One region of the Dyella sp. GSA-30 genome, then DNA from elsewhere that is predicted to be linked to it. Evidence: predicted binding sites of a transcription regulator. Region 1 holds the regulator's gene; the other holds the start of a gene.
The links. The regulator sigma-54, encoded in region 1, starts transcription at its own class of promoters, with help from an activator protein. The targets are predictions, from matches to a motif close to TGGCACGNGCNTTGC.
Positions count from the first base shown of each region.

Region 2: the regulator sigma-54 is predicted to act here: its motif matches at 12,760-12,774, upstream of QMG46_RS13990 (PilZ domain-containing protein).

Region 1 is NZ_AP027042.1:5,178,037-5,193,163, forward strand. It holds gene QMG46_RS22380 (KpsF/GutQ family sugar-phosphate isomerase) at 1-214, shown strand, start outside; gene QMG46_RS22385 (KdsC family phosphatase) at 379-924, shown strand; gene lptC (LPS export ABC transporter periplasmic protein LptC) at 921-1,583, shown strand; gene lptA (lipopolysaccharide transport periplasmic protein LptA) at 1,597-2,112, shown strand; gene lptB (LPS export ABC transporter ATP-binding protein) at 2,116-2,835, shown strand; gene QMG46_RS22405 (RNA polymerase factor sigma-54) at 3,005-4,480, shown strand; gene raiA (ribosome hibernation-promoting factor, HPF/YfiA family) at 4,628-4,951, shown strand; gene hprK (HPr(Ser) kinase/phosphatase) at 5,211-6,113, shown strand; gene rapZ (RNase adapter RapZ) at 6,126-7,028, shown strand; gene QMG46_RS22425 (PTS sugar transporter subunit IIA) at 7,078-7,470, shown strand; gene QMG46_RS22430 (HPr family phosphocarrier protein) at 7,463-7,732, shown strand; gene ptsP (phosphoenolpyruvate--protein phosphotransferase) at 7,915-9,696, shown strand; gene QMG46_RS22440 (TetR/AcrR family transcriptional regulator) at 9,677-10,258, opposite strand; gene QMG46_RS22445 (nuclear transport factor 2 family protein) at 10,344-10,811, shown strand; gene QMG46_RS22450 (LysR family transcriptional regulator) at 10,986-11,864, opposite strand; gene QMG46_RS22455 (YeiH family protein) at 11,953-12,975, shown strand; gene tsaB (tRNA (adenosine(37)-N6)-threonylcarbamoyltransferase complex dimerization subunit type 1 TsaB) at 12,982-13,671, opposite strand; gene creD (cell envelope integrity protein CreD) at 13,668-15,020, opposite strand; gene QMG46_RS22470 (DNA repair helicase YoaA) at 15,122-15,127, opposite strand, start outside.
Region 2 is NZ_AP027042.1:3,168,758-3,183,884, forward strand. It holds gene QMG46_RS13925 (methyl-accepting chemotaxis protein) at 1-427, shown strand, start outside; gene QMG46_RS13930 (hypothetical protein) at 601-849, shown strand; gene QMG46_RS13935 (amidohydrolase) at 926-2,584, shown strand; gene QMG46_RS13940 (FMN-dependent NADH-azoreductase) at 2,710-3,294, opposite strand; gene QMG46_RS13945 (LysR substrate-binding domain-containing protein) at 3,407-4,366, shown strand; gene QMG46_RS13950 (pyridoxal phosphate-dependent aminotransferase) at 4,496-5,641, shown strand; gene QMG46_RS13955 (amidohydrolase) at 5,629-6,429, shown strand; gene QMG46_RS13960 (DeoR/GlpR family DNA-binding transcription regulator) at 6,451-7,206, opposite strand; gene QMG46_RS13965 (NUDIX domain-containing protein) at 7,283-7,882, shown strand; gene arsC (arsenate reductase (glutaredoxin)) at 8,278-8,631, opposite strand; gene QMG46_RS13975 (pseudouridine synthase) at 8,643-10,145, opposite strand; gene scpB (SMC-Scp complex subunit ScpB) at 10,142-11,101, opposite strand; gene QMG46_RS13985 (segregation and condensation protein A) at 11,127-12,038, opposite strand; gene QMG46_RS13990 (PilZ domain-containing protein) at 12,926-13,234, shown strand; gene QMG46_RS13995 (AMP-binding protein) at 13,300-14,982, opposite strand; gene QMG46_RS14000 (hypothetical protein) at 15,107-15,127, shown strand, end outside.

The sequences.
Region 1 (15,127 bases):
CGCCCTGGACGACGACGACGTGGACCTGCGCGGCGCCAGCGTCGCCGAGGTGATGACCCGTGGCCCCAAGACCATCGGGGCCGACAAGCTGGCCATCGAAGCGGCTCAACTGATGGAAAAGCATCAGATTCACGCCCTGCTGGTGGTCGATGAGCAGCAAAAAGTGGTCGGCGCGCTTAACATTCATGATCTGCTCCGCGCCCGCGTGGTGTGATGGGGTGATATCTGGGGATGGGAAACGGCTTGTGGGGGCGCTAGATGTAGGCCACCGCGAGCCTCGTGCGTTAACAAGCTGCCGCAAGGCCTGAGCCTGGCGTCCCCACTACCCGTCTCCCATCTCCATCAAGTTGTCTTCGTCCCAGCCAGGCTATCGTGAACGTGTCTACCTATCTCGCTGACGTCCCCGCCGAAGTCCTCGCCCGCGCCGCCAAGATTCGCCTGGCCGTGTTCGACGTGGATGGCACGCTGACCGACGGCCGGCTCTGGTACGGCGAAGACGGCCATGAGGCGAAGATTTTCCACGTGCACGACGGTCTCGGCCTAAAATTGTTGCAAAACAACAGCGTACAGGTAGCGATTCTGTCCGCGCGGATCAGCCATCCGGTTGCCCTGCGCGCCGAAGAGCTCGATATCGCCCACGTCTACCAGGGCCAGAACGACAAGCGCGCCTGCCTGAATCAGCTGATCGATGCGCTGCAGCTGAGTCCGGATCAGGTCGCCTTTGTCGGCGACGACCTGCCCGACCTGCCTGCCATGGCCATCTCAGGCCTGGCGGTAGCAGTAGCCAACGCTCACCCATGGGTGGCCGAACGCGCCCACTGGCAAACCCGTCGAAGCGGCGGCCAGGGTGCGGCGCGCGAAGTGGCCGATCTGATTCTTCTCGCCCAGGGCCGCGTCGCCGCGGAACAGGAGCGCTGGCGATGAGATTGCCGGGGTTTCTGCGCGATCGCGGCACGCCAGCGCTGATCGTGCTGCTTGCGCTCGGCATCGCCGCCGCGCAAGGCGTGTATTGGTGGCTGGCGCCTTCACCCAAGGTGAGCGACTTCGTCGGCCCGCCGCGTTCGGGCTATGTGCTGACCAACTTCCGCTTGTGGTCCTACGACGAGGACGGCCAACCGAGCTTCGGCATGAATGCGCCGCACCTGGAGCGTCGCGAGGGCGACGAGTCGTTGTATATCAACGCGCCCAAGTACGACCTGCCCTCCAACCAGCCCGGCGTGCCGGACTGGTCGGGCGATTCGACCTATGCCTGGGTCGACAAGGCCGGCACCCTGCTGAAGCTGCAGGGCGCGGTCTATATGCACCGCCCGGCCTTTGCCGATACGCCGCCGGCTGATCTGCATACGTCCGAAGTGACCGCCTGGCCGAAAGAAAATCGTATGCAAACCGACGCCCCGGCACAGTTGACCCAGGGCGACAGTAGAATGAACGGCATCGGCATGCGTGCCAACCTCAACGACAATCATCTGGAGCTCCTCAATGACGTCCACGGCACATTCGTCCCGCGCCCGCGGAGTCGTCCGGTACAGCCTGCTGCTCCTGGGGCTGCTCGCGCTGCAACCGGCGCTGGCAAGAAAGGATGACCGCGACAAGCCGATGAACGTCGAGCACGCCAATTCGTTCGACGGCTTCAACGCGCCCAACAGCATCACCACCCTCACCGGGAACGTCGTGATCACTCAGGGCACGATGAAGGTCACCGGTAATCTGGCCAAGATCTATTTCGATGGCGACCAGAACGTCAGCCGTATGGTGATGACGGGTACGCCCGCGCACATCCAGCAGATCGACGATTCGGGCAACCTGATGACCGGTGACGCCACGCAGCTGGACTACGACAACATCAACGGCATTGCCGTGCTTACCGGCAATGCCGTGGTCAAGCAGCAGGGCCGTGGCGAAGCCCACGGCGACAAGCTCACCTACAACACCCAGACCAGCCAGATGAATGGCGAGAGCGGTGGCGACGGACGCGTGGCGATGACCTTCGTACCCAAGCCGCGTACCGACAAGGGCGCCAAGCCGGCGACGCCACCGGCCAAGCCTGCGAGCAGCGCGTCGGCACCGGCGCCCGCCCAATCCACGTCGACCAAGCCGCAGGGGCAACCGTAATCCATGCTTTCTGCTGAAGGTCTGCAAAAGAGTTTCCGTACCCGTCAGGTCGTGCGCGACTTTGCCTTCTCGATTCGCGAAGGCGAGGTCGTCGGTCTGCTCGGCCCGAACGGCGCTGGCAAAACCACCTGCTTCTACATGATCGTCGGCCTGATCGAGGCCGATGCGGGCTTGATCAAGCTCGACAAACAGGACATCACCGGCCTGCCGATGCATGCCCGCGCCAAGCTGGGTATCGGCTATCTGCCGCAGGAAGCCTCGGTGTTCCGGCGCCTGACGGTGTCAGACAACATCATGGCGGTACTGGAATTGCGCGAAGGTCTGGATCAGCGCCAGCGCAATACCGAGCTGGAAAGCCTGCTCGATGAGCTGAAGATCGCGCACATCGCCGAACAGAAAGGCATCAGCCTGTCGGGCGGCGAACGCCGACGCGTGGAAATCGCCCGCGCATTGGCCGCGCAGCCGCGTTACATGCTGCTCGACGAACCGTTCGCCGGCGTCGATCCGATTTCGGTAGGCGAAATCCAGCGCATCGTCCGTCATCTGAAAGAGCGCGGCATCGGCGTGCTCATCACCGATCATAACGTTCGCGAAACACTCGGGATCTGTGACCGAGCCTACATTCTCAACGATGGCGAAGTGCTATCGCGTGGCACACCGGCACACATCCTGGCCGACGAGAAGGTACGTGAAGTCTATCTGGGCCGCGAATTCCGGTTGTAATCCGAATACCTGCCCGTTTTGCAGGTGCTCGTCATGACACGACGTTTTAACGTAACCCTGATCCAAATCACATTCGACTGTACGCTCTAGCCTCCCCTGGCGACTAGGGCTATGGTCGCACCCGTTTATAGGGGTTAGGATGACCCCAGTTCATCTTTTCCCGGCTGGCATGAAAACCGGACTGCAGTTTCGCCTCAATCAGCAACTTACGCTCACGCCTCAACTTCAACAGGCTATCCGCCTGCTGCAGCTGTCGCAGTTGGAGCTGGAGGCCGAGCTGCGCCAGATTGCCGAGAGCAATCCGCTGCTCGAGTTCTCCGAAGAATCCACCGACAACGAAAACGCCGAAGACGGCAGCTTCGAAAGCGCGGTCGAAGTACCGGTGCCGTCCAGCACCAAGAGCAGCGACGATAGCGGCCCGGGCGACGACGCCGAAGCGCCAGACTGGAGCGACGGCCCCGGCGATCAACCGATCGACTTTTCCAGCAGCGGCAGCGCCAGTTCCAGCCGTAGCAACGGCAATGGCGACGAAGACGGCTTCGAGCCGCAAAACGCCGCGCCGGAAACGTTGCACGAACACCTGATGTGGCAGCTGAATCTGACGCACATGACGCCGCGTCAACGCACCATCGCAACGGTGCTGATCGATGCGGTCAACGCCGACGGTTACCTCAGCGAAGGCCTGGAAGCCGTCGCTGCCGCCATTCCAGCCGATTTGAAGGCGAGCCTCGACGAAGTCGACGGCGTGCGCCGCCTGCTGCAGCGTTTTGATCCGACCGGCGTGGCGAGCCTGGACTTGCGCGATTGCCTGCGGGTGCAGCTGGAACAGTTCGACCCCGACACGCCGCATATCGAACTGGCGCTGCGTATCGTCGACAACGAACTCGAATTGCTCGCTCGCAACGACGTCAGCAAGCTGGCGCGCCGTCTGCGCGCCGAGCCGGAAGAGGTTTCCGCCGCGTCCATGCTGATCCGCAGCCTGGATCCGCGCCCTGGCGCGTCGATGGACCCGACACCGGTGGAATACGTTGCGCCCGACGTGTACGCACGCAAGGACGGCGGCCGCTGGCGCGTAAGCCTCAATCCCGATTGCCAGCCGCGCCTGGGCCTCAACCAGCACTATTGCAACATGATCGCGCAGGCCCGCGGCGAAGACGCCAGCTGGATGCGCGGGCAACTGCAAGAAGCGCGCTGGCTGATCAAGAGCCTGGAGTCGCGCGCGGAAACCTTGCTCAAGGTCGCCGAAGCCATCGTGCGGCGGCAGAGCGCCTTTCTCGACTACGGCCCCGAAGCGATGCACCCCCTGGTGCTGCGCGAAGTCGCCGAAGAAGTCGGCATGCACGAATCGACGATTTCCCGCGTGACCACGCGCAAATACATTCATACGCCGCGCGGAACGTTCGAACTCAAGCACTTTTTTTCCAGTGGTGTTTCCACCGAAGACGGCGGCAGCGCATCGGCCACGGCCATTCAGGCGATGCTGCGCAAACTCGTCGACGCGGAAGACACACGCAAACCTTTATCGGACCAGGCGATCGCCGAAGAATTGCGCCGCAAGGGCATTCAAGTGGCGCGTCGCACGGTTGCCAAATATCGGGAGGCCATGCGCATACCAAGTTCGAGCGAGCGCCAACGCGCCAATTGATCGGTACGTGAGAAATAAATTCGCGCTTGCGGGAACTTGATCGCGCCAGGAATGTTCCCAGCTTATGACTGATGGTGTTTCCTCGACACCCGAGGATGCATCCAACCCAAGCCGCGAAACGCGGCCAGCATCATGAGGAGGCGCAACATGCAATTCCAACTCAGCGGTCAGCAGATCGAAGTCACCCCGGCCCTGCGCGAGCACGCTACCGCCAAGCTCGACCGCCTTACCCGCCTCGACGAAAAGATATTGAGCCTCAATATCGTTCTCTCGGTCAGCAAGCTGCAGCAGAAAGCCGAAGGCAATCTATCGGTCAATGGCAGCGTGCTCCACGCCGAGGCCGTCGAATCAGACATGTATGCCTCCATCGATGTCCTGTTCGACAAGCTCACCGCGCAATTGCGCAAACACCGCGACAAGATCTGCGACAAGCACCAGCGTGAAGTGCGCGCTGAGCGGCAGTACGGTTGATCTTCTGGGGGCCGGCTAGGCCAAGAGCCCCCTCACCCCGCCCCTCTCCCCCCGGCAAAGCCAGGGGAGAGGGAGCAAAACCCGGTCCTCTCCCAGCCCATGCCTTGCGCCCCGGTATCTTTCGGGGCGCGTCCTTGTGCTGCAGGGCACAAATGGATCCAAACTGGCACAATATCGCCAGGTGCCGCTCGCGCGGCCAAAGGGACTCCGCTTGGACCGCCTCACCGCTCGACAACTCTACGATGGCGTACACGAACGCATGGCCTTGCGCTGGGTGTCGGGCATGCGTGGGGAAGCGCGCGTGCTCGAACATGGCGTCACGATCAGCCGACGCCCGTCGCTGATCGGTTACCTGAACGTCATTTACCCCAACAAGATCCAGATCATCGGCACGGAAGAGCTCAACTTCCTCGATGGGCTGGATTCGCGCCAGCGCTGGGAAGTGATCAACAAGATCGCCGCTTACCAGCCGGTAGCGATTATCGTGACCAAGGATCAGGCGATCCCGTCCGATCTGCGTGAAGTGGCCGAAGAGACCAATACGCCCTTGTGGATCAGCTCCAAGCGCGGCCACGAGCTGCTGACCTGGATGCAGTACTACTTGGCGCGCATGCTGGCCCCGCGCATCACCTTGCACGGGGTTTTTCTCGAGGTCTTTTCGATCGGCGTGCTGATTACCGGCGAGTCCGGCTCGGGCAAGAGCGAACTGGCGCTGGAACTGATCAGCCGCGGCCATCGGCTGGTGGCCGACGATGCCACCGAATTCACGCTGATCGCGCCGGATGTCATCGACGGCACCTGCCCGGAACTGCTGCAGGATCTGCTCGAGGTCCGCGGCCTGGGCGTTCTCAACGTACGTGAGATGTTCGGTCACACCGCGGTGAAGCCCTCGAAGTATCTGCGCCTGGTCGTGCATCTCAAGCCACTGCGAGACGGCGAGGACACCGATGGCATGACCCGCCTGACCGGCGACGTCGGCCGCCGCGAGATCCTGGAAGTGCAGGTCCCGCTGATCACCATCCCTGTGGCACCGGGTCGCAACCTGGCGGTCCTTGTGGAAGCGGCTGTGCGCAGCCATGTATTGAAGAGCAAGGGCATCGATCCGGCACAGACCTTCATCGACCGCCAGGCGCACCAGATGCGCCGGTTGCCGCCCTGGTAACAGAGAACCTTCATGAGCGATTCCCCGCAACTGGTTCCTAGTATCGAACCTGACGAAACCCACCTGATCGTCCTGACCGGCATGTCCGGCGGTGGCAAGACCGTCGCCCTGCGCGCGCTGGAGGACCTGGGGTTCTATTGCGTCGACAACCTGCCCACCGCCTTGCTGCACGAACTGGTGCGCACGGTCATCAAGAACGACAAGAGTGGGCAGCGCCGACATATCGCTGTCGGCATCGATATCCGCAACCGTGGCGACGATTTCCGCCAGGTGCCGGAGGTGATGTCCGAGCTGGCATCGGCCGGCGTGCAGGTGCATCTGATCTTTATCGATTGCCGCGACGAGATCCTGATCAAGCGCTATTCGGAAACGCGCCGCAAGCACCCGCTTTCGGCGCGCGGGCTGTCGCTGGCCGATGCGATCGCCGAAGAACGCCGAATTCTGCGTCCGCTGTCTTCGCTGGCCGAAAAGGTCATCGATTCGAGCGAACTCAACGTGCATCAGCTGCGCCGCCTGATCGCCACCGGCTACGCCGAGGCGACCAAGGGCCTGACCCTGATGTTCGAATCGTTCGCCTATCGCCGTGGCCTGCCGCCGGACGCCGACTTTGTTTTCGACGCGCGCTGCCTGCCCAACCCGCACTGGGACGCGCGTCTGCGCCCCTATTCAGGCAAGGATGCACCAGTACGCGAATTTCTGGACCAGCAACCGCTGGTAGGTGAGTATTTCGCCGATACCAGCCGCTGGCTGGACAATTGGCTGCCGAGATTCGAGCAGGACGACCGCAGTTATGTGACTATCTCCATCGGATGCACCGGGGGACGCCACAGGTCGGTGTATCTGGCCGAGAAACTGGCCGCGCATTACCGCACGCAACGAGAAAACGTGCTGATCTTCCACCGCGAGCTTGAGTAGTAGTAACCATCATGCACGCCATTGAAAACCACCAGGGGACACTGCGGCCATGAGCGTCGGAGTGATGTTGATGACGCACGAGGCCGTAGGCCAGGCGTTGATCTCGGCGGCACACCACGTGCTGCCCAAGTTGCCGTTGAACATCCAGGCCGTGGAAGTTCCAGGCCAGGCCGATCCGGATGTCATGCGCACGCTCACCGAGCGGCATGCGCGCGAACTGGATCAAGGCGAAGGGGTGCTGGTTCTGGCCGACCTGTATGGCGCCACGCCGTGCAACATCGGTCTGTCGCTCAGCCCGCTGGGCGTTCGCTTGCGTTGCGTCTCCGGCCTTAATCTGCCGATGCTGCTGCGCGTACTCAATTACGCGGAAAAACCACTGGACGAGCTGGCGGAAATTGCCGCGAGTGGTGGCCGCGGAGGGATTTTCATCGATCATGCTTGAGAAAGACATCGTTATATCGAACAAGCTCGGCCTGCACGCACGCGCCTCGGCCAAACTGGTACAACTGGTGCAGGGTTTCAAATCCACCGTGTGGCTGGTCAGCAGAGGCCGTGAAGTCAACGCACAAAGCATCATGGGCGTGATGATGCTCGCCGCCGGCCTCGGTACACCACTGACGATCCGCGCCGACGGCCCGGACGAACAGAATGCATTGGAGGCGGTGGTCGCATTGTTCGATCGAAAGTTCGACGAAGGGGCGTAAGGGATGAAGCGGGGAACGGGAAGTGAAGGGTGGGGAACGGAACGGCCACGCTCGCCGGGGCTTGAATTCTTACGCTTCGTTCCAACTCTTTACGCCGTAGTTTGCATGCGAACCAATGCACGCTCGCGTAGTCTCACAGTTCCACGTCCCCTGTTCCTCGACCCCCGCTCCGAAGGAGCCCCATGAGGCATCTGTTGCCTGGCACGACCGCATCACGAGGCATGGCATTGGGTCGTGCGCGACTGGTACAGCCGAGCCGTTATCTGGTCGACACCCGCCCGCTGGGCGAAGATGAAGTCGACAGCGAAATCGAAAAGCTGCACCGAGCGCTCGACACGGCGCGTCTGGAGCTGCGCGAACTGCGCGGCAAACTGCACGGCGCACTGGCACGCGAAGTCAGCGAGTTTATCGACGCACATACCTTGCTGCTGGACGACCCCGAGTTGCTGCGCGGGCTCGACGACCTCGTGCGCATCGGCCATTACCGTCCCGGCGCGGCACTGAAGAAACAACGCGATCGCCTCGCCGCCATCTTCGAGGCGATGGACGATCCTTACCTGCGCAGCCGCAAGGAAGACATCGACCAGGTCATCAACCGCGTGATCTCGGCGCTGCAGCGCCAGACCAGCGTGGAAGAGCGCAAGATCGCCGCGCGCGTGGGCGAAATCCTGATTGCCGACTCGATCGCGCCGGCCGACATGGCGCACCTGGCCGGAAACGGCCTGCTGGGTGTCGTCGCCAGCTCGGGCAGCCCGTATTCGCATAGCGCGATTCTCGCGCGCAGCCTCGACCTGCCCATGCTCGTCGGCGTGCGCGACGCGCTTTCGACCATTCACGATGACGACCTGATCCTGCTCGACAGCGAGCGGGGCGAAGCGGTCGTGCATCCGACCGCGCAGGATCTCTCACGCTACCGTGCGTGGCAGCGCGAAGCCGCGCAAGAAGGTCGTCGTCTTGCCACACTGGCGAACGCGCCCACGCGCACCCGCGACGGCGTGGATATCCGGCTGTACGCCAACGCTGAAATGGCGCCCGACATCGCCTCCGCGCGTGCACGCGGCGCCGATGGCGTGGGGCTTTATCGCACCGAATTCCTGTTCTTGCGTCACAAGGGCCTGCCCTCCGAAGACGAACAGTTCATCGCCTATCGCGATCTCGTGCTCGGCATGGGCGGCCTGCCGGTCACCATTCGCACACTCGATCTGGGTGCCGACAAAGCCGATGCGGCCGGACTGGCGATCCGTGGCGAAGAAAATCCCGCGCTCGGCGTGCGCGGTGTGCGCCTGTCGCTACGCTATCCCGCTGTGTTCACCACGCAGATTCGCGCGATCCTGCGTGCGGCGTGCTATGGCCCGGTCCGCGTGCTGGTGCCCATGGTGACCCAACCGGATGAGTTGATCGCCGTACGCACACTGTTCAAGCTCGCCCGTCAGGAACTGAAGCGCGAGAACGTCGACCTGCCGGAGAAGCTCTCGCTCGGCGCCATGATCGAAGTGCCCGCTGCGGCCATCAACGTGCGCGAGCTGCTCGAACATGCCGACTTTCTTGCGATCGGCACCAACGACCTGGCGCAGTACGTGCTCGCTGCCGACCGTGGCAACGACGCGCTGGAAAATATCTATAACCCGCTGCAACCTGCCTTGCTGCGCCTGATCTCGCACGTGCTCACCGCCGGCCGGCGTGCCAGGAAGCCAGTCAGCCTGTGTGGCGAAATCGGCGGCGATGTGAACTTCACGGCGATGCTGCTGGCGTTGGGCTTGTGCGAATTCAGCATGCATCCGGGCCAGTTGCTGCTGGTACGCGATCGCATCGCATCGCTGGATTTCCATATGCTGCGCAAGCATGCACCGAAGCTGATACGCGCGCGTTCGCATGAAGAAGTGGCCGAGATGCTCGGCAAGATCATGCTTGCCTCGCAAGCGGTGTGCAGCGAATCGATCAGCGTCAACGCGCCGGTGCTGTGACCGGCGTAAATGCAGCCAATAGCTTCTTCAGCGCCTTGAGCGCCGCTTTGGGTGTTTCGTCGTACTGAGCACGAATGATCGCGCCGTCGATCGCCACGGCGATCGCGACGGCGTCACCCGCGCGGCGTGAGGCAGTCGGCAGATACCGGGCTATCGCATCGACCATCGACTGCTTGTGCCCTCGTGAGACCTCCAGCACATCGGGCAGGCTGCCGCCCAGCTCCACCACGCTGTTGATGAAAGCGCAGCCGCGAAACGTCTTGGACTCGAACCATTCCTGCATGGCGGCGATGACCGCGGCTGCCATCTTGCCCTCGCCCGCTCCGTATCTGGCCAAGGCGTCGACAAACCAATTCATCCAGCGCTCGTGACGATAGTCGAGAAACGCGCGAACCAGATCGTTCTTGCTGGGAAAGTGACGATAGAAAGTCACTTTCGTCACGTCCGATTCGGCAATCACCCGATCGATACCGGTCGCGCGTACACCTTCGCTGTAGAACAGGTCGTGGGCGGTCGTGAGGATGCGCTCGCGGGCGGCGGAAACTGGGGTCTGGGTTGCCATGTCCTGGATAGTAGACAGATCTGTCTACATTAGCTAGCCTTGCCATGTAGACAAATCTGTCTACCTACCTTTATGGATTCCCGCCATGACCACCAAGCCACCTGTGCCGCCATTCACCGAAGAAACCGCCAAACAGAAAGTGCGACTTGCCGAAGACGCCTGGAACAGCCGAGATCCCGAGCGGGTGTCCTTGGTCTATACGACCGATACGCATTGGCGCAACCGCGCTGAATTCGTCGATGGGCGCGAGGCGGTGCGTGCGTTTCTCGAGCGCAAATGGAATAAGGAACTGGACTATCGGTTGATCAAGGAGCTGTGGGCCTTTGCCGGCAACCGGATTGCAGTGCGATTTGCCTATGAGTGGCATGACGATTCAGGGCAGTGGTATCGCAGCTACGGCAACGAGAACTGGGAGTTCGATGCGGATGGGCTGATGAAGTTTCGCCATGCGAGCATCAATGATCAGCCGATCAAGGCTGAGGAGCGGAAGTTTCATTGGGCGCAGGGGCGGCGGCCGGATGAGCATGTGGGGTTGAGTGAATTGGGGTTCTAGAGCCCCCCCTCACCCAACCCTCTCCCCCGGCAAAGCCAGGGGAGAGGGGGTAAAAGCGCGTAGCGTTGACAGCTTGCCTCTGTGTGCTCCCTCTCCCCTGGCTTTGCCGGGGGAGAGGGCTGGGGTGAGGGGGCCAGGTGCTCGCGAAATACTTTCCTGCACCGCTCTAAAACCTCACCGATCAACCGACGCCAGAAACGCCTCCAGCAGCGCCCCGCGATACTTCCCCTTATGCAACAACAACGACAGTTTCCGGTGCAGGTCCAGGAACGGCGTCTTCAACACTTTCAACCGGCCAGCCGCTACCGCATCGACCACTGCAACCTGCGGCAGGCACGCGATGCCCAAACCCGCAACGACGCTTTGCTTGATCGCTTCGGTCTGATCGAGCTCCAACACCGTTTCGCCCGGCGGCAACTGCGCCAGTGCGCGTTCGCTGGTGACACGGGTTGCCGAGCCGGGTTCGCGCAATACCCAGCGCGCACCGGCAAAGTCGGCGGGTAGCAAGCGGCGTTTGCGGGCAAGTGGATGGTCAGGTGGCGCACAGACGACAAGATCGTCGTCGCGCCATGGGCGCAGTTCCAATGATGGGTGTGCCACCGGACCCTCGACACAGCCGATATCCAGCGCGTGCTCCAGCAATGCATGCGCGATCGCATCGGTGTTGGCTACTCGCAGGCGCACTGCAACCTGCGGATGCTTGCGCACAAAATCGCCCAACAACTCGCCGACGCGGTAATTGCCCACCGTATTGCTCGCGCCAATACGTAATTCGCCGCCCAACGTGGCTTCATGACCACTACGCCGACCGAATTCAGCATGACGCTCCAGCAGTTCCTGCGCCAAGGGCAGCAGTTCCCGTCCACGCGCATTGAGATGCAAACGCCCTCGCTCACGGGCAAACACGGGAGATCCGAGCAGACGCTCCAGCTCGGCCAGCGCCATGCTCGCTGCGGGTTGGGTGAGATGCAGCGCATCGGCGGCGGCGCGCAGGCTGCCGTGCAAGGCGGTCTGTACAAAGACTTCGAGCTGGCGCGGGCTGATATGAAGCATAAGCTTATCTTATGATATCTATCAGTAATTCCAAGTTTTCTTGATAAGTGGCGCGCAGGACAATGGCAGCGTCTCCAAGGAATCTCCGATGTCAGCCCCCGCAGCGTCCCTTCCCCTTCCCAATCTCGGCCAGCGTATGCCGGGACTCGTTCTCGCCATCGTTGTCGCCCTCATCGCCCTGGGACTAGGCCGCCTGATGCCGTTGGTCGGCGGCCCGGTGTTCGGAATCGTGCTGGGTATCCTCATCCGCAATCTGGTCGCGCCCGGAGCGCAATTCACGCCAGGCATCCAGTTCGCCGGCAAGCAGATCCTGCAGTGGTCGATCATTGCGCTCGGCTTCGGCCTGAGCCTTAACCAGGTGGCCAAGACCGGGCTGGAATCGCTGTCGGTGACCCTGGTGACGATGACCGTGGCCTTTCTCGCCGCCTGGGGTCTGGGTCGCGCGCTTAAGGTGCACGACAAGCTGAAGATTCTTATCGGTGTGGGCACGGCCATTTGTGGCGGCTCGGCGATTGCTGCGGTGACGCCGATCATCAAGCCGGACGAGCACGACACCGCCTTCGCGATCTCGACGATTTTCCTGTTCAACCTGGTCGCCGTGCTGCTGTTTCCCCTGCTCGGCCACCTGCTGCACCTGTCCGACCTGGGCTTTGGCCTGTGGGCAGGTACCGCGATCAACGATACCTCGTCGGTCGTCGCCGCCGGTTACAGCTTCAGCAAGGAAGCGGGTGACTACGCCACGATCGTCAAGCTGACGCGCGCCACGTTGATCATCCCGGTATGCCTGGCGCTGGCTTTTGCGGTGGCCTGGCGCGAAAAGAAAAAGGGCAGCACCGACTTCAGCCTTCGCCGCATCTTTCCCTGGTTCATCCTGTGGTTCCTGGTCGCCTCGGCGATCCGCACGGCTGGCCTGGTGCCCGCGACGATCCTGCCGGCGATTCACGTACTGGCCGAGTTCCTGATCATCGTCGCGCTGACCGCAATCGGCTTGTCGGCGAACCTGCGCAAGATGGCATCGACCGGACTGCGTCCGATCCTGCTCGGCCTGGGTGTGTGGGCTGCCGTATCGATCAGCAGCCTGCTGGTACAGCTGGCCATCGGCCAGCTGTAAAGGGTTTTAAGCGCGGCCCTGTTCGACCAGGGTCAGCGCTACCTTGTCGCGCAGATAGACCGGCAAAGCGAGCTCAGGCGCATGCGCATGGCCGGCCTGAAACTCGCGTACGGCAAGCTCCGCCACGTGACGCGCCTGCGGATAACGCGCACCATCGGCCCACACGGGCGCCGAAGGTAAGCGCTCGCGCAATACGGCCTCATACGTTGCCCAACCGCTTCCCACGACCTGCCACTGTGCCGCTTCAGGCAGGCTGAGCGTATCGGCGGTGCCGACACGCTCCGTATCGAGCGATACCAGGCCACCTTGCCCATCATTGCGATAGCAGGCCGCATAGATCTCGCCCATGCGGGCGTCGATCACCGCGAGAATAGCGGCATCGTCATGCTCGGCCTCCAGCGCCAGGGCCGCCAGCGAGGACACTGTAATCACCGGGCAGTCCAGCGCCAGCGCCATGCCCTGCGCCAGCGATACGCCCAGGCGTACGCCGGTAAACGCACCCGGACCACGACCGACCGCTATCGCGTCGAGCGCATGACGCCCCAGGCCGGCTTCGGCCAGCAGGGCGTCGGCCATCGGCAACACCAGCTCGGCGTGTCGGCGCGGTGCCAGCTCGCTGCGCGCGATGATTTGATCCCCGTGCACTAGGGCGACGGAACAGGCTTCGGTGGCGGTTTCGATGGCAAGCAGGTTCATAGCGTTTCCATGGTAGCCGGATCGGGGCGTGCGGCGGAAATCGGCGCGTAGGCATACCAGTCGATGCGACGGGTCAAATACATCATCAAAGCGACCGCAGCCAGCAGGGCGAAGGCACCGACCAACAGGGCGTATTGCTCGGCGGCAATCAGCCCATAGAGCAAGGTATAAACCAGCGCCAACGCGCCGCCGAGCAACAGGCCGGCACGCCGCGCACGTAGCACCGCGGCAGCATAGCCGCCAACAATGACAACCACGGCTACAGCGGCCAAGGCGTAAGCCAGCGCAAATCCAATCTGCTCGGACAGCGCCAGCAGCACCACATAGAAGGTCGCCAGCGCCGCACCGATCAACAAGTATTGCACCGGGTGCACGCGTAGTCGCTTCAGCACTTCGAACAGAAAGAACACCACGAAGGTCATGCCGATAAACAGCAGACCATATTTCACCGCGCGCTCATTGCGTTGATAGATATCCACCGGTTGATACAGCTGCACACCGAACGCCGAGGCACTCATGGCCTGCCCCACGCCGACGTCGCTGTATTCCCAATGCTGACCGTAACTGCGATTGAGATCGGAAGCGTGCCAATGCGCGCTGAAGTTCTTTGCCGACACCTCACGCTCCACCGGCAAGGCGGCGCCGATAAAACTCGGGTCGCCCCACGGGGCATGTATCGTCAGGTCGCTATTGCGCCCCAACGGAAGCACCTGCAACGACTCGGTACCTGCCAATTGAAGCTGCAACTCGAATTCGATCGGCTGATCGCCCAGCGCATCGAGATCGATCGGCACGACCACGCTGGACAGTTCGCTCATGCGCTCGGCCGATGAAGCAAAGCGTGCGGGCTTGCCGTTGATGCGCAGATCGCTGGCGTCACGCAATCCACGCAGATCGCTCAGGAGCAGCCGTACTTCCGCCTTGCCAGGCTGCCACTGCGACGCACTGGCCTGGCGCGCCTTGAGCAGATCCTCCGGCAAGAAGCGTCCACTGATATGCACGGACGACAGGTAGACCGGCGCGGCATAGATGCCATAGCTGCGCGTCTGTACTTGCATCGTCACATCGGTTTTCAATGTGTCGGGCAGCACCGCGTCCGTGGTGGCGATCATGCGCGTCGTTTGGTTGTCCGCCAGCAACGCCGTGCGTTGCCCTGGTACCGCCAGCAACAAACCGCCAAGCACCTGGCGGCCACCCCATCCCTGGGCAATCTGGGTGACTGCCGTTTCACGCAGTGCTTGTCGCTCGGTCACCAGAGTCTGCACCTGGCCAAGCGGAATCAGCATCAACAATGCCAACAACCCGACTCCCAGGACCTTGGCAGTAACGGTATGAAACCAGCTTTTCACGATGCGACCCCATTCCTTGTTGGAAACGATCGCATCACATCACGCCCATCCGTCGCCAGCCGGGCCTGCCCTGGCAGCGCGCGGCGCGACAAGGGGCAAAGTTATGG
Region 2 (15,127 bases), 2.0 Mb from region 1:
TGCGGTCGTTGCCGCCGAAGTGCGTGCGCTGGCTCAGCGCTGCAGCCTTGCCGCGCGTGATATCCGTCGCACCATGGAGGCCAGCGAACAGGCAGTGGCCGATGCCGATGGCCTGGTCGGGCAGTCGGGACAGGCCTTGGCCGGGATCGTCAGCACGGCACAACAGGTGGCCGAAAAAGTTGCGGCCATCGCGCTGGCGGGGCGCGAGCAGACGGCCGGCATCGAACAGGTCAACCGCGCTGTGGCGGACATGGACGAGATGACGCAGCAGAACGCGGCCATGGTGCAGCGCGTTGCCAGCACCAGTCTCGCCATGCGGCGCAATGCCGATGCCTTGCTCGCGCAGGTGGATTTCTTCCGTGTCGGCGAGTCGGTCATGGACGAAGAAATCACTCCGCAGGACAGCGGGCGCATGCTGGCGGCGTAAATAGCCTTACGCTGGATATTCCGAAAGTTGTAGGGAGTTGCCTACGTTGCGCCGCGACCTGAACCGATAGCCGCACCGCCCTTGTCTGGCGCACTCTTGTGCTGGCAGGGGACGGTGATTGAGAGCTTCTTCGCCTTGCGCGGAGTGGCTCTCCTCAAGCTACAGGGATAGGCATGGTCGTTTACTCACTAATGCAGTCGGCGAATGGTTTCTGGAATGTCAGGCGTGGCGGCTTTTCGCTGTTCAGCGATTTGCGCCTCGGCCCGGCGATCAAACTGGCGCGTGAGCTGGCGCGCGACGAGCACGAGCGCGCGGGACGCGCGTGTTGCGTGGAAATGCCTGGCCCCGCATCGAGCATCCGCGTGGCGCAATACGCTCGTGCCCCGCGCTTCGAAGAAGCGGACACAGCCATCGCGGCCTGAGCCGTTCGCCGCAAGGCTTGTGTAAAGCCCCTGGCCTGGGCACAGTGCCACGGTTTTCCTCGAACGGAAGCCGTCCATGCGCTTGATTCCCCGATTGACCGGCGTCGCCTTGCTGGCGATGACCATGCTGCCGCTGCACGCGACCACCTTGCTGGTCCACGCGCACATCCACACGATGGATCCGGACCGGCCCGAAGCGACCGCGCTCGCCTGGGGCGATGACGGCAAGTTGCTTGCCGTCGGTACCGATGCGGAGCTGAAGCAGCGCTATGCCGATGCCCGTCAGGTCGATGCGAACGGTGCGACCGTGGTGCCCGGCTTGATCGATGCTCATGGACATATGCTCGGGCTGGGGATGCTGAGCAGTCAGGTCGATCTGGCCGGAAGTCCCTCCAAGGACGACATCATCAACCGCCTGAAAGCGGGTGCTGAAAAGCTGCCTAAGGGTGCCTGGCTGATTGGTCATGGTTGGGATCAGAACCGCTGGACCGGCAAGCAGTTTCCTACCGCCGCCGACCTCGATCGCGCGTTTCCGGATCGCCCGGTATATCTGGAGCGTATCGACGGGCATGCATCGTGGGTCAACAAGGTGGCCATGAAGCGCGCGACCAAGTCGCTCGATGGCGACTGGCAGCCCGATGGCGGCCGGATCATGCGTGTGGGCAAGAAGGCAAGCGGCGTGCTGATCGACGGTGCGCAAGCGCTAGTGCGCGATGCGATCCCGCCGCTGACACCGGAGCAGACCCGCGATGCCTACAAGAAAGCTTTCGCCGAAGCGGTCGCCAATGGTCTTACCGGTGTGCACGACCCAGGTGTCAGCCTGAACGACTTCAAAGTGCTGCAGCAGATGGCCAGTGCGGGCGAAATTCCGCTGCGCCTGTATGAGATGGCCGACGGCAATCACGCGGCACTGGAATGGCTGTGTCAGCAGGGCGGTGAGTGGCAGGACCCGAGCGGTCGTCTTCGCATGCGCACCGTCAAGCTGTATATGGACGGCGCACTGGGCAGTCGCGGTGCGGCGCTTCTCGATGACTACAACGACGATCACGGCAATCGCGGCATCTTCGTCACCCAGCCAGACGAATACAAAGCTGCCGTGGAAAAGGCCTATCGCTGCAAGGTGCAGGTCGCCACACATGCCATCGGCGATCGTGGCAATCGCATGGTGCTCGATACCTACCAGAGCGTGCTCGGCAAGACCGCCGACAGCGATCATCGCTGGCGCGTCGAGCATGCGCAGATCGTGGCACTGGACGATATTCCCCGGTTTGCGCAGCTACGCCTGATCGCATCCATGCAGCCCACCCATGCGACATCGGACATGCCCTGGGTTGAGCAGCGTCTGGGTTATCAGCGCCTGCAAGGCGCTTATGCATGGCAGCGCTTCATCCATGCCGGTGTGCCACTGGCGTTCGGTTCGGATTTCCCGGTCGAGCATGTCAATCCGATGCTGGGTATCTATGCCGCAGTCACGCGGCAGGATCTCGCCGGGCAGCCACTGGGCGGCTGGTTCCCTGACCAACGCGTCAATCGCGTACAGGCACTGGCCGGATTCACGCGTGGCGCCGCCTATGCTTCGTTCATGGAAAACGAGGTGGGCGTGCTGAAGGCGGGGTATCGCGCCGACTTTGTCGTGCTGGACGCGGACATCATGACAGTGGCGCCACGCCGGATTGCCGATATCAAGCCGATCAGCACGTGGGTGGACGGAAAGGTGGTGTATCAGAAGCAATAAGGAGTGAGTCGCCTGCTACGCAGGCTGTGAGGAGTGAGGACGCCCGCTTATGCAGGCTGCGCAGGGCCAGAGCTGGACCGCTCTTATCTCTCACTCCTCACTCCTAACCTCTCACTCCTGACGCTTCAGGCCGCCTTACGCCGTACCACCGAACCAATCGCCGCTTGCGCCGCTTCCACGGCCTGCGTCTTGTGATCGGCACTCATGTTGACGCCTTCGGCGCGAATGAACTCGATGTCGGTGATGCCGAGAAAACCGAACACTGCGCGCAGATAGGGTTCCTGGAAATCCAGGCCCGCCGCCGGACCGGCGCTATAGATGCCGCCGCGGCTGGAGGCGATGATCACGCGCTTGCCCTTGGCCAGGCCCTCGGGACCGTTGGCGGTGTACTGGAAGGTCTTGCCGGCGACGGCGATGCGGTCGATCCACGCCTTCAGCTGGCTGGGAATGCCAAAGTTGTACATCGGCGCGCCGATGACGATGGTGTCGGCGGCCAGGAACTCTTCCAGTAACGCCTGGCCGAGTACGGACGAAGGATCGTTGGCGTCAGCCACCGGCTGCCAATGGCCGATCGACTCGGCGGCAAGGTCACGATAGCTGACGCTGTGGCCGGGTTCGGCACGGGTCAACTCGGCTACGATGGACTGGGTAAGGCCGCGGGAGACCGAGTGGCTGCCCAGCGCACTGGCGTCGATATGCAACAGTTTCATGGTGAATTCCTCGATTCGGGCCGGTGGACCGGCGATGGATTCAAGGTATACCTGGAACAATGATTAGGTAAGACGGGCGATTTGGAACTTATTGTTCGTTTTTGGAAACAATATGACGATACTCGATGGCACCTTGCAGGACCTCAACGATCTGTACTTTTTTGCCGCGGTGGTCGAGCACGGTGGGTTCTCGTCGGCTGGCAGGGCGCTTGGCATCCCCAAGTCCCGCCTGAGCAAGCGCATCGCGCAGCTTGAAGACCGCCTGGGTGTGCGCCTGTTGCAGCGGACCACCCGGCGTTTCGTGGTGACCGAGGTCGGCGAGCGCTTCTACGGGCATTGCCGCGCGGTGCTCGAAGAGGCGCGGGCGGCGCAGGACGCGGTCGATGAGTTGCGTTCCGAGCCGCGTGGCGTGGTGCGGGTCAGCTGCCCGGTGTCGTTGTCGCAAACGGTTCTGGCGGACGTGCTGCCGGGCTTTCTCGCACAGCACCCTAAGGTGCTGGTGCGGCTGATTGCCACCAACCGTCGTGTCGACCTGATCGGCGAAGGCGTCGACGTGGCGATCCGGGTGCGCAGCAAGCTCGATACAGATGCGACCCTGGTCGTGCGCAGCTTCGGTCAATCGCGGGTGTTGGCTGTGGCAAGCCCCTCGTTGCTCGATACATATGGCCGTCCCAAGCAGCCATCGGATCTATCGCAGCTGCCGGCGTTGACCATGAGCGAGCACGAAGGCGCGCAAAGCTGGGAGCTGGTAGGCGCCGATGGCGAACGTGTCACCGTAGACATCCATCCGCGCCTGATTACCGGCGAGTTCGGCGCGCTGCTTCAGTCGGCACGTCGTGGCATCGGCGTGACCCTGTTGCCGGAGTTCGTCTGCGCCCCGGCGATCACGGCTGGCGAGCTGGAAGTGGTCCTGCCTGAGTGGAGCGTGCCCGATGGCGTGATGCACTTCGTCTACCCCAGCCGCCGCGGCCTGCTGCCGGGCGTGCGCGCCTTCGTCGACTACCTCGCCGAGCGCCTGCCCGATGCGACGCGCCGTAACCATGAGGATTGCTCGAAGAGGCAGTTGCCGTAAGAAGTTAAGGGTTAGGCGTGAGACACCAGTGCCGCTCTCACTCCTCACTCCTCACCACTAACTCCTTACTCGCGGCGCCGTGCTAGCATCGCCCTCATTTAGCCATCCAGACTTCCCAATCCCGAGCCCATGCATATCCAGACCAAGCTTCCGAAAGTCGGCACCACCATTTTCAGTGTGATGAGTCAGTTGGCGGTGGAACACAAGGCCGTCAACCTGGGGCAGGGGTTTCCCGATTTCGAACCGCCTGAAGCGCTGCGCGATGCGGTGACCCGCGCGATGACCGATGGTCGCAATCAATACGCTCCCGGTATCGGCCTGCCCAATCTGCGCGAACAGATCGCGCTGAAGACCGAGCGTCTCTACGGTCACAAGATCAACGCCGATACCGATGTCACAGTCACCTCCGGTGCGACCGAAGCCCTGTTCTCGGCGATCGCCGCGATCGTGCGCGAAGACGAAGAAGTGATCGTGTTCGATCCGGCCTACGACAGCTACGAGCCGGCGATCGAACTGCAGGGCGCGCGCGCCGTGCATATTCCGCTGACCGTGCCGACGTTTTCGATCGACTGGCAGCGCGTGCGTGACGCCGTCACGTCCAAGACGCGCATGATCCTGATCAACAGCCCGCACAATCCCTCCGGCGCGGTGCTTTCCCGCGCCGACCTGGATGAATTGGCGGCGATCGTGCGCGACACCGACATCGTCGTGCTCTCCGACGAGGTGTACGAACATATCGTCTATGACGGTGCCGAACATCAAAGCGTGCTGCGTCATCCCGAGCTCGCCGTGCGCAGCATCGTGGTGTCGTCGTTCGGCAAGACGTTCCACTGCACGGGTTGGAAGCTCGGCTATGCCGTGGCACCGAAGGCGCTGTCGGCCGAGTTCCGCAAGGTGCATCAGTACCTGACGTTCTGCACCTTCCATCCGGCGCAACAGGCCTTCGCCGAGTTCCTGGCAAGCACGCCAGAGCATTATCTGGAATTGCCCTCGTTCTATCAGGTGAAACGCGACCGTTTCCGTGCGCTGATCGCGCCGTCGCGTCTCAAGCTGCTCGACGTGTCGGGTGGTTATTTTCAGTTGGTCGACTACTCGGCGATCCGCGACGAAGACGATGTCGCGTTCTGCGAGTGGATGGTCAAGCATGCCGGCGTGGCGGCGATTCCGCTGACACCGTTCTATGAGAAGGCGCCGGGTACGCGCCTGGTGCGCCTGTGCTTTGCCAAGAGCGACGCGACCATGGACGCGGCTGCGGAGCGCCTATGCAAGCTCTGACCGTCAGCCTGATCCAGGGTGCTACGCGCTGGCACGATGCGCCTGCCAATCGCGCGTACTACGGCGATCTCGTGCGTTCGGCCGGCAAGACCGACCTGATCGTATTGCCCGAAACGTTCCTTTCCGGCTTCAGCAATGACACGCGTGCCAGTGCCGATACGATGGAGGGCGAGGGTGTTGCCTGGATGCGTGCCCTGGCCGCCGAAGTGGATGCGGTGTTGTGCGGCAGCCTGGCGATACGCGAAGGCGATACCGTCTACAACCGCCTGATCTGGGCGCGTCCGGACGGCAGTTTCGAGCAATACGACAAGCGTCACTTGTTCCGCATGGCCGGCGAACACACGCGCTACGGTGGTGGCGACAAGCGGTTGATCGTCGAGCTGAAAGGCTGGCGGATTCTGCCGCAGGTTTGCTACGACCTGCGCTTTCCGGTTTGGCTGCGCAATCGGCGCCTGGAGCAGAGCACCGGCGGCATGGATTACGACTTGTCGATTTTCGTCGCCAACTGGCCGGCGCCGCGTCGTCAACCGTGGCGTACCTTGCTGCGCGCGCGTGCGATCGAAAATCTTTCGTATGTGATCGGTTTGAATCGCGTCGGTGTCGATGGCAATGAGCTGCCGTACGCTGGCGATAGCGCGGTGATCGACCCGGTGGGAGAACCGCTGATCGAATTGGGTTCGCAGCAACAGATCGTTACCGTGACGCTTGATCCGGCGCCTCTGCTTGCCCATCGCGAGCGCTTTCCGGCGTGGATGGATGCGGACGCTTTTACGCTTTCCCTGGATTGACCGAGTCGTGCGCGTATTGACTCATGCGCGCACGATGCCGATGCCCAGCTGGACGAAGGGTGTCATCGAGGATTCGATCGCACCGGCGTCGATAACCATGCTGCTCACTGCCGCCGCTTCCGCGACGACATACGGTGACGCGGCGTTAATTTTCTCGGCCGATGCGAGTACCACGGTCTCCGCGGCGCGCGCCATAAGTGCGCGCTTGATATAGGCCTCTTCCAGGTCGCCGGTGCTTAGCCCGGCGCTGGGATGGATGCCGGTAACCCCCATGAAGTAGGTATCGGCGCGGATATGCCCGATGGCCTCGATGGCGGCGGCGCCGATCGCAACGATGGAGTGTTTGAACAACCGGCCGCCGATCATGATGACCTCGATATCCGGATGCTCGATCAGTTCGAGTGCCACGCTCGGGCTATGAGTCACCACGGTAGCTTTCAACGTCAAAGGCAGGTGCCGCGCCATCTGCACGCACGTCGTGCCGCCATCGATGATGACTACCTGGCCAGGCCTCACCATGCTCGCCGCTTTTCGTGCAATGGCGGATTTGCCATCGGTGCTGATCTGTTGCCGCTGCTCAAAAGTCCCGATCGCCGGCGAGGCGGGCAACGCGCCGCCATGCACGCGTTGCAGCAATCCCTCGGCCGCGAGCTCACGCAGATCGCGTCGGATCGTGTCCTCGGAGACTGCGAACGATTCGCTCAAATCCTTGGCGATCACCTGTCCGTCGCGCTTGAGCGCGGCGAGGATGGCCTGCTTTCTATGGCTGGTGAGCATGCACGAAATTCATTGACATTGCACGAAACTGCACGATAAGGTCTTTTCCCACTCCTGTCCAGTCTCAGGTATGCCTATGTCGCCAGTTGTCGAGCGCGTCCGTGTCGTGGAAAGCCAGGTGCTATCCAATGATTGGTACCTGCTGAAGAAAACCATCTTTGATTTCCGCCGTGCCAACGGCGAGTGGCAGCGTCAGCAGCGGGAGACCTATGACCGCGGCAATGGTGCGGTGATCCTGCTGTATCAACCAAGGTCACGCCATGTCGTCCTGGTACGCCAGTTTCGTTTTCCCGCTTACGTCAACGGCCATGACGGCATGCTCGTCGAAGCACCCGCCGGTCTGCTCGACGAGGCGACGCCGGAGCAGCGTATTCGTGCGGAGGTCGAAGAGGAGACCGGTTATCGAGTGGGCGAAGTCAGCAAAGTATTCGAGGCCTTTATGAGTCCCGGGTCGGTCACCGAAAAGCTGTACTTCTTTGTGGCCGAGTACGACGCGGATGCAAAGGTTGGCCATGGCGGCGGTATCGAGTCCGAAGGCGAAGACATAGAGGTGCTGGAGTTGCCGTTCGAGGATGCGTTGGCGATGGTGAGTCATGGCGAAATCGTCGATGCGAAGACGATCATGCTATTGCAGTACGCACAGTTGAATATATTTACGGCTGCACTGGAACGTTGAGTTAGTCAGCGTCTTTGCGCGCAGCGAACCACCGGCATAAAGGTGTAGGAAAACCCCTCCGACCTCGGATATAGATCGGCCGTGGAATATCGGTCGCGATGTCGCTGGCCTAGGATGCAACGCGTGGCAGGCAGACGCCTTGCGCATGGACAGCGCCCCGCGTGTCGTTTCGCTATATCGTCATCGGTTGGTCGCTGGCGGCGTCCCCAGATCGATGCGATGAGCGGTACGGCTTGGGCCATGGCGTCATCCATTGTCCCGGCCTGTCCCGCAACCGCAGGGAGGCTCCAAAGGGCGATGGCCATGGACAGGGGGAGGGCGGAGGCCGCCGCTCGAGATAACGGTGGCCTTCGCTTGTTCAGGCGCCAAGGATCGTGCCCGTGAACCGCCATAGTCTAGAGCAGGTTGAGCACCGACTCGGGTGGACGGCCAATTGCCGCCTTGCCATCGACAACCACGATGGGCCGCTCGATAAGAATTGGATGCGCCGCCATGGCAGCGATGAGCGCATCGTCGCCAAGCGTCGGTTCGTCCAGACCCAGTTCGCGATAATCCGGCTCGTTGCTGCGGATCAATTCACGCGGTGTCATGCCGAGCTGATCGAGCAGTTGCGTCAGCTCGGCCACGCTGGGCGGCGTTTCCAGATAGTTGACGACTTCACACGTGCAGCCACGTTCCTGCAGCAGCGCCAGCGTGGCGCGCGACTTGGAACAGCGCGCGTTGTGGTAGATGCGTGCGGCAGTAGCCATCGGCGATGCGATCAGCGATTGCCGCCGCGGTTGCCGCCGCCGCTACGGTTGCCACCGCCGCCGCCGGGACGACGATTACCGCCACCCTGGCCTTGCGGACGACCGCCGCCCCCTTGCGGGCGACCACCACCGGAACCCTGCGGACGACCGCCGCCGGAGCCTTGCGAACGGTTGCCGCCGCCTTGACCGGGACGACCGCCCTGGCCGCCACGATTGCCGCCCTGGCCTTGGCCCTGACCGCCGCCGCCGAAGCCGCCGTACGGATTGCCGCTACGCGCGCCAGCCGGTTTGCCGGGGCCGCGACGCTGGCCTTGGCCCGCGCCACCACCGGCAGCACCGCCGCCGTAGCCACGGCCGGGGCCGCGCGCTGCGCCGCCGCCTTCGCGGCTGTCGCCGGCAAACCACGTGCGCACTGAAGGCAGCTCCTGCCCGGGCGCCACGCCACGCTTGCCACCGGGCTTGCGACGGCCCGGATTGGCACCGCGATCGGGGCGAGCCACATTGCCGTTCACTTCCTTGCCCGGGCTGCGGCGCGGCTTGCCACGCGTGGGTTCGTCGCGGATGCGATCGAAGGCACGCAGTTCGCGCGCTTCGTCCGCGTAACCGCCGGCGTATGCGTTGCCGGTGCCGCGCTCGGGGCGATATTCGGTGACATTGCGATTGGCGCGGCGCTGGTGTAGCACCGGGCTCAGGGTCAGCACCGGTTGCGGTGCGCCCAGACCGGTCACCTTGCGCAAGTCCTTGACGATTTCTTCGCTCAGCGTTTCGCAATCGCCACGGCGCAATGCGCGCGGCAGATCGACGTTGCCGTAACGGATACGCTTCAGTCGGCTGACCAGGAAACCCTGCGAGTCCCACAAGCGACGCACTTCGCGGTTGCGGCCTTCGCGGATGACCACGCGGAACCAGCTATGGCTGCCGCCGCGGCTGATGATGGCGATTTCGTCGAAACGGGCCGGGCCGTCTTCGAGTTCGATGCCGGCTTTGAGTTTTTCGATGACTTCATCGGGCACTTCACCGTGCACGCGGCAAAGGTATTCGCGCTCCAGGCCACTCTTGGGATGCATCAGCGCGTTGGCGAGATCGCCATCGGTGGTGAGCAGGAGCAGGCCGGTCGTGTTGATATCCAGGCGCCCCACGGCGACCCAGCGCGCGCCCTTCAGTCGCGGCAGCTGTTCGAACACGGTGGGACGGCCTTCGGGATCTTCGCGAGTGGTCACCACGCCTTCGGGCTTGTGGTAGACCAGCACTTCGGTCTCGTCGCGATTGTCGGTGGCGACCACGAATTGCTTGCTGTCGATGGTCACGCGATCGCCGGCGTGAACGCTGGCGCCGATGCCGGCTGCCGCGCCGTTCACCTCGACTTCGCCGGCCTGGATGCGTTGCTCCAGCATGCGGCGCGAGCCCAGGCCCGCGTTGGCCAGCACCTTGTGCAGGCGCTCTTCCAGCGGTGGGACGTTTTCGTTACGCGGTTCGCGTTTCAGGGTCAGTACGGATTTCTGCGGCGCATTCATGCGCGGTACTCCTCGGTATCTTGCTCGTCGGCGTCGCCGTGTTCGGCGTCCGCGGTATTTGCTGCGTCATCGCTCTTGGCGGTGCTCGCAGCCGTATCGGGTTCTTCCACCGACAAGGCGTCGTCGGAAGCGTGTTCGGCGGCAGGTTCGGTGACGTCCTGCGCGATGTGTTCGGATGCGGGCGGCGAAACGTGGAAAGTTTCGGCTTCGTCGTTATCGGTCTCGTCGACCGATGCATCCGGATCGGCGACGTGATTGTCCGGCGTGTGGCTTTCCGCAGCCTTATCCTGCGCTTCGGCTTCGGCTTGCGCCTGGTTCTCGGCGAGCTCGTCGTCCGTGCCGTGCTCCAGCTCCGCGTCCGGATCGATCGGAAGATCCTTGATCACGCGCGGCGGCAGCGGATTCTGGTCGATCCGCATCTGCGGGTCTTCCATATCGCGGATTTCCGACAGCGGCGGCAGCTCGTCCAGCGATTTCAGATTGAAGTAGTCCAGGAACAGGCGGGTGGTGCCGAACAGGGCCGGCTTGCCGGGCACGTCGCGGTAGCCCACCACGCGGATCCATTCGCGCTCTTCCAGTGTCTTGACGATATTGGACGACACCACCACGCCGCGGATCTGTTCGATTTCCGGGCGGGTAATGGGCTGGCGATAGGCAATCAAGGCCAGCGTCTCCAGCAGTGCGCGCGAATAGCGGCTGGGTTTTTCCGTCCACATCCGCGAAATCCACGGATGCACGTCCTGGCGTACCTGGTATCGAAAGCCGGAGGCGACTTCCAATAGTTGTACGCCGCGGCCTTCGCAGTCGGCGGCCAGGGCTTCGAGCGCCTTGGCGATATCCTCGCGACCGACTTCCTCATCTTCGTTGAACAGCTCGTTCAACTGGACGACGGTCATCGGTTGGGAGGCGGCCAACAACGCGGCCTCGATAATGGGTTTCAATTGCTCGATCTGCATGGCCTTCAGGTCGGATGCGGATGCATTATTCGTAGGCTGACGCGGCGAGGTCGTCATCGGGGGCGGTTTCTTCCGCTTCCGCCGGTTCCTCTGCCATCGCCACCTTTGCCTTGACGTAAATCGCTGCCAGCGGTTCTTCCTGCACGATCTCCACCAACATTTCCTTGGCCAGTTCCAGCATGGCCAGGAAGGTCACCACCACGCCCAACCGCCCTTCGCTGACATCGAACAGGGTTTCAAAGCGGTGGAACTGACTGTCATTCAAGCGGCCCAGCAACTCGCCCATACGCTGGCGAACGCTGAGCGCCTCGCGTTTGATTGCGTGATGACCGAACAATTCGGCACGGTGCATCACATCCTTGAGTGCCAGCAAAAGCTCCTTGAGGTCCAACGGTGGCGGCAACTTGATCACGTTGCGCTCGCCGACGTCGGCCTGGACCACTACCGTGTCGCGCTCCAGCCGGGGCAGGGCATCGATATCTTCGGCAGCACGCTTGAACCGCTCGTACTCCTGCAAACGACGTACCAGCTCGGCACGCGGGTCTTCCTCGATGCCTTCTTCAGAGGGCGGCCGGGGCAACAGTAGCCTCGACTTGATCTCGGCCAGGATCGCGGCCATCAGCAGGTATTCGGCCGCCAGCTCCAGGCGCATGACATCGCGCATCAACTCGATGTATTCCATGTACTGCCGGGTAATCTCGGCGACGGGAATATCCAGAATGTCCAGGTTTTGCCGGCGGATCAGATAAAGCAGCAGATCCAGCGGGCCCTCGAACGCCTCCAGGATGACTTCGAGCGCATCCGGCGGAATGTACAGATCCTGCGGCATCTGCAACATCGGCTCGCCGCGCACGATGGCCAGCGGCATTTCCTGTTGTTGCGGTACCGACGCGAAAGCGTCCTGCGGTGCTACGACCGCTTCGGGCTCGGTGCTCATCAATACATGTCGTTGGGCCGCGTGTGGGCGGCAGGTAATGCTTTCAACACATTAGGAACCGTTCTGTCCGGCCGGTAAGTCCCGGCGTGCGCTTAACGAATGTCCCCGTCAGGATGCCGATTGTCAGGCGGCGACCCGATGACCCTGAAGCTAAATAATCGTTGGCGTTCAGCTGCGGCGCCACGCGCGCCATCGTCATCCCGGTATCTCGCTTGATGAAACCGCTCTGCGGCGATTTCGGTCAGGCGGGCCGTGCTGAGCGACCACCACGGCACCATCGTTCGGCCAGTTAACCGGTACGACGACGCAAGCCATGAGGTGACGAGCCTGGCGTCACTGATGGTTTGGCGGTCTGCTGAGTGCATGGGGCTTGAGCCGTGGCAACCGGTTTGGACCGGCTTGTGCGGCAATCTAAGAACCCTTGCGTGGCTGACAGAGTAATGGCAGTGAGACGACAAGTCCAGTATCGCCCCTGGATTAAGGGCGGGATATTCAGCACTGAGGCGCCTGGGGTTATCAGCGCAGTGCCGCCTATTCGGTAGTGGGGCAGCATGTGACCCATCGTGTCGGCGCATGGCGCGGTTCGGTCATGATGCTATGCGACAAATCGCCCGCGCATGGTCGCAATAGCTGTCAAACCGCACATATTCGAGCGATAGCGGCGATAAAGTCGCGTCTACAAATGCCTAAAACGACCTTGAAATGATACAAATAGGTGACATGGCATACGGCTTGCTTTGCGGTGGTAAGTGGTCGCCAAAGAAACGGGGTTCGAGCGGCGGGGTGCCCTTGGACGAACCGGCGAGCAGGCGGCGGGGAGAAGGCGCGTGACGAAAGACGACCAAACCAGCAAAGGAAGCGATTCGGAGCAGCTGAGGCCGGCGCGCATGCGCATCGAGACCACAGTGCTGATGAGCCGCGGCGATCAATCGCAGCCCACCGATCTGGTGGACATCTCGGCCACCGGCGTTCTGTTACGCCGCCCCCTGGGCTGGAAAGGCGAGGCCGGCCAGAGCTGGGTGCTGGACATGATCTTCGGCCATGACCTGCATATCCACCTGGAGGCCATCGTCGCGCGCGTATCGAGCCGCCACATCGGCTTTGCCTATACCCACATTCCCGAAGACAAGCAGGTGCCTCTGTGGAATCTGCTGGGCGGCTATGCGGATATTTTGGAGATGTGGAAGGACGAGTAGGCTCGGCTTTCAACACAAAAAAAGCCCGCATCAAGCGGGCTTTTTTTTATGGGCTTGGAGAGCACTCAGGCCGCAGCCGGCTTCTTCTCATCGCGTAGTTCACGCCGCAGAATCTTGCCTACATTGCTCTTGGGCAGCGCGTCGCGGAACTCGATCACCTTGGGGCGCTTATAACCGGTGAGGTTCTCCTTGCAGAACTGCTTGAGCTCCTCGACGGTAAGGTTCGGGTCCTTGCGCACCACGAAAATCTTCACCACTTCGCCGGAATGCTCGTCGGGCATGCCGATGGCGGCCACTTCGGCCACGCCAGGGTGCTGCATGACGGCGTCTTCGACTTCGTTCGGGTACACGTTGAAGCCGGACACCAGGATCATGTCCTTCTTGCGATCGACGATATAGAAGTAGCCGTTCTCGTCCATCTTGGCGATGTCGCCAGTGTGCAGCCAACCGTCGCTGCCGAGCACCTTGATGGTTTCGTCCGGACGCTGCCAGTAACCCTTCATCACCTGCGGGCCGTGGATCATCAGCTCACCCACTTCGCCCACGCCAAGCGGCTGGTTGTCTTCGGACCAGATTGCCGCATCGGTGGAGGACACCGGCAGGCCGATGGAGCCGTTGTACTCCTTCAGGTCGAGCGGGTTGATACATGCCGCCGGCGAGGTTTCGGTCAGGCCGTAGGCCTCGACCAGGGTGCAGCCGGTCACCTTTTTCCAGCGTTCGGCCACCGCGCGCTGCACGGCCATGCCGCCACCCAGGCTCAGGTGCAGGCGCGAGAAATCGAGCTCGGCAAAGCCCGCCGTATTGAGCAGGCCATTGAACAGCGTATTGACGCCGGTCAATGCGGTAAAACCCGATGCCTTGAGCTCCTTGACGAAGGCAGGCATGTCGCGCGGATTGGTAATCAGCCAGCTCAGGCCACCAAGGCGCATGAACACCAGGCCGTTCGCGGTCAGCGAAAAGATGTGATACAGCGGCAACGCCGTAATCACCACTTCCTGGCCCGGTCGCAGATTGGTGCCGATCCACGAACCGGCCTGCAGCATGTTGGCGACCATATTGCCGTGCGTGAGCATCGCACCCTTGGCCACACCGGTGGTGCCGCCGGTGTACTGCAGGAAGGCGATGTCGTCGTGACCGATATCGGGCGTCTTCACCGTGTGGGCCGCGCCACGCGACAAGGCGTCCTTGAAGCGCACCGCCTGCGGCAGGCTGAAGGCCGGTACCAGCTTCTTGACGTTCTTGACGACAAAGTTGACCAGCACGCCCTTGAGGCCGAGCAGATCGCCGATGCCGGTGGTAACGATGTGCTTGACCCCGGTCTCTGCCACGACCTGCTGCAAGGTTGCGGCGAAATTGTCCAACACCACGATGGCTTTCGCGCCGGAATCTTCCAGCTGATGCTTCAGCTCGCGCGCGGTGTACATCGGGTTGGTATTGACCACGATCAGCCCGGCGCGCAACGCGCCGAACAGGGCGATCGGATATTGCAGCACGTTGGGCATCATGATCGCGATGCGATCGCCCTTGACCAGCTTGAGCTCACCGGTGAGATAACCGGCGAACTGCTTGCTCATCGCATCGATCTGGCCGTAGCTGAGCTTCTTGCCAAAACTGGCGAAGGCCGGGCGCTCACGAAAACGTTCGAAGGCTTCTTCCAGCACCGCGACAACCGATGGGTACTGGTTGATGTCGATTTCTGCGGGTACACCATCCGGATAATGCTTCAGCCACGGACGCTCATTGCTCATGTTTTATCCCAAGCTCCCAGTTTCGATCCGCCGATGGTCAGCATCGTGCATTAGCGGTATACGGCCGCGGCATTGGAGCATACGCTTGCGTATGCAGCAAGCCGCGCTGCAACGAGGATAGAGCATGACCAAACGCTTTCGCATC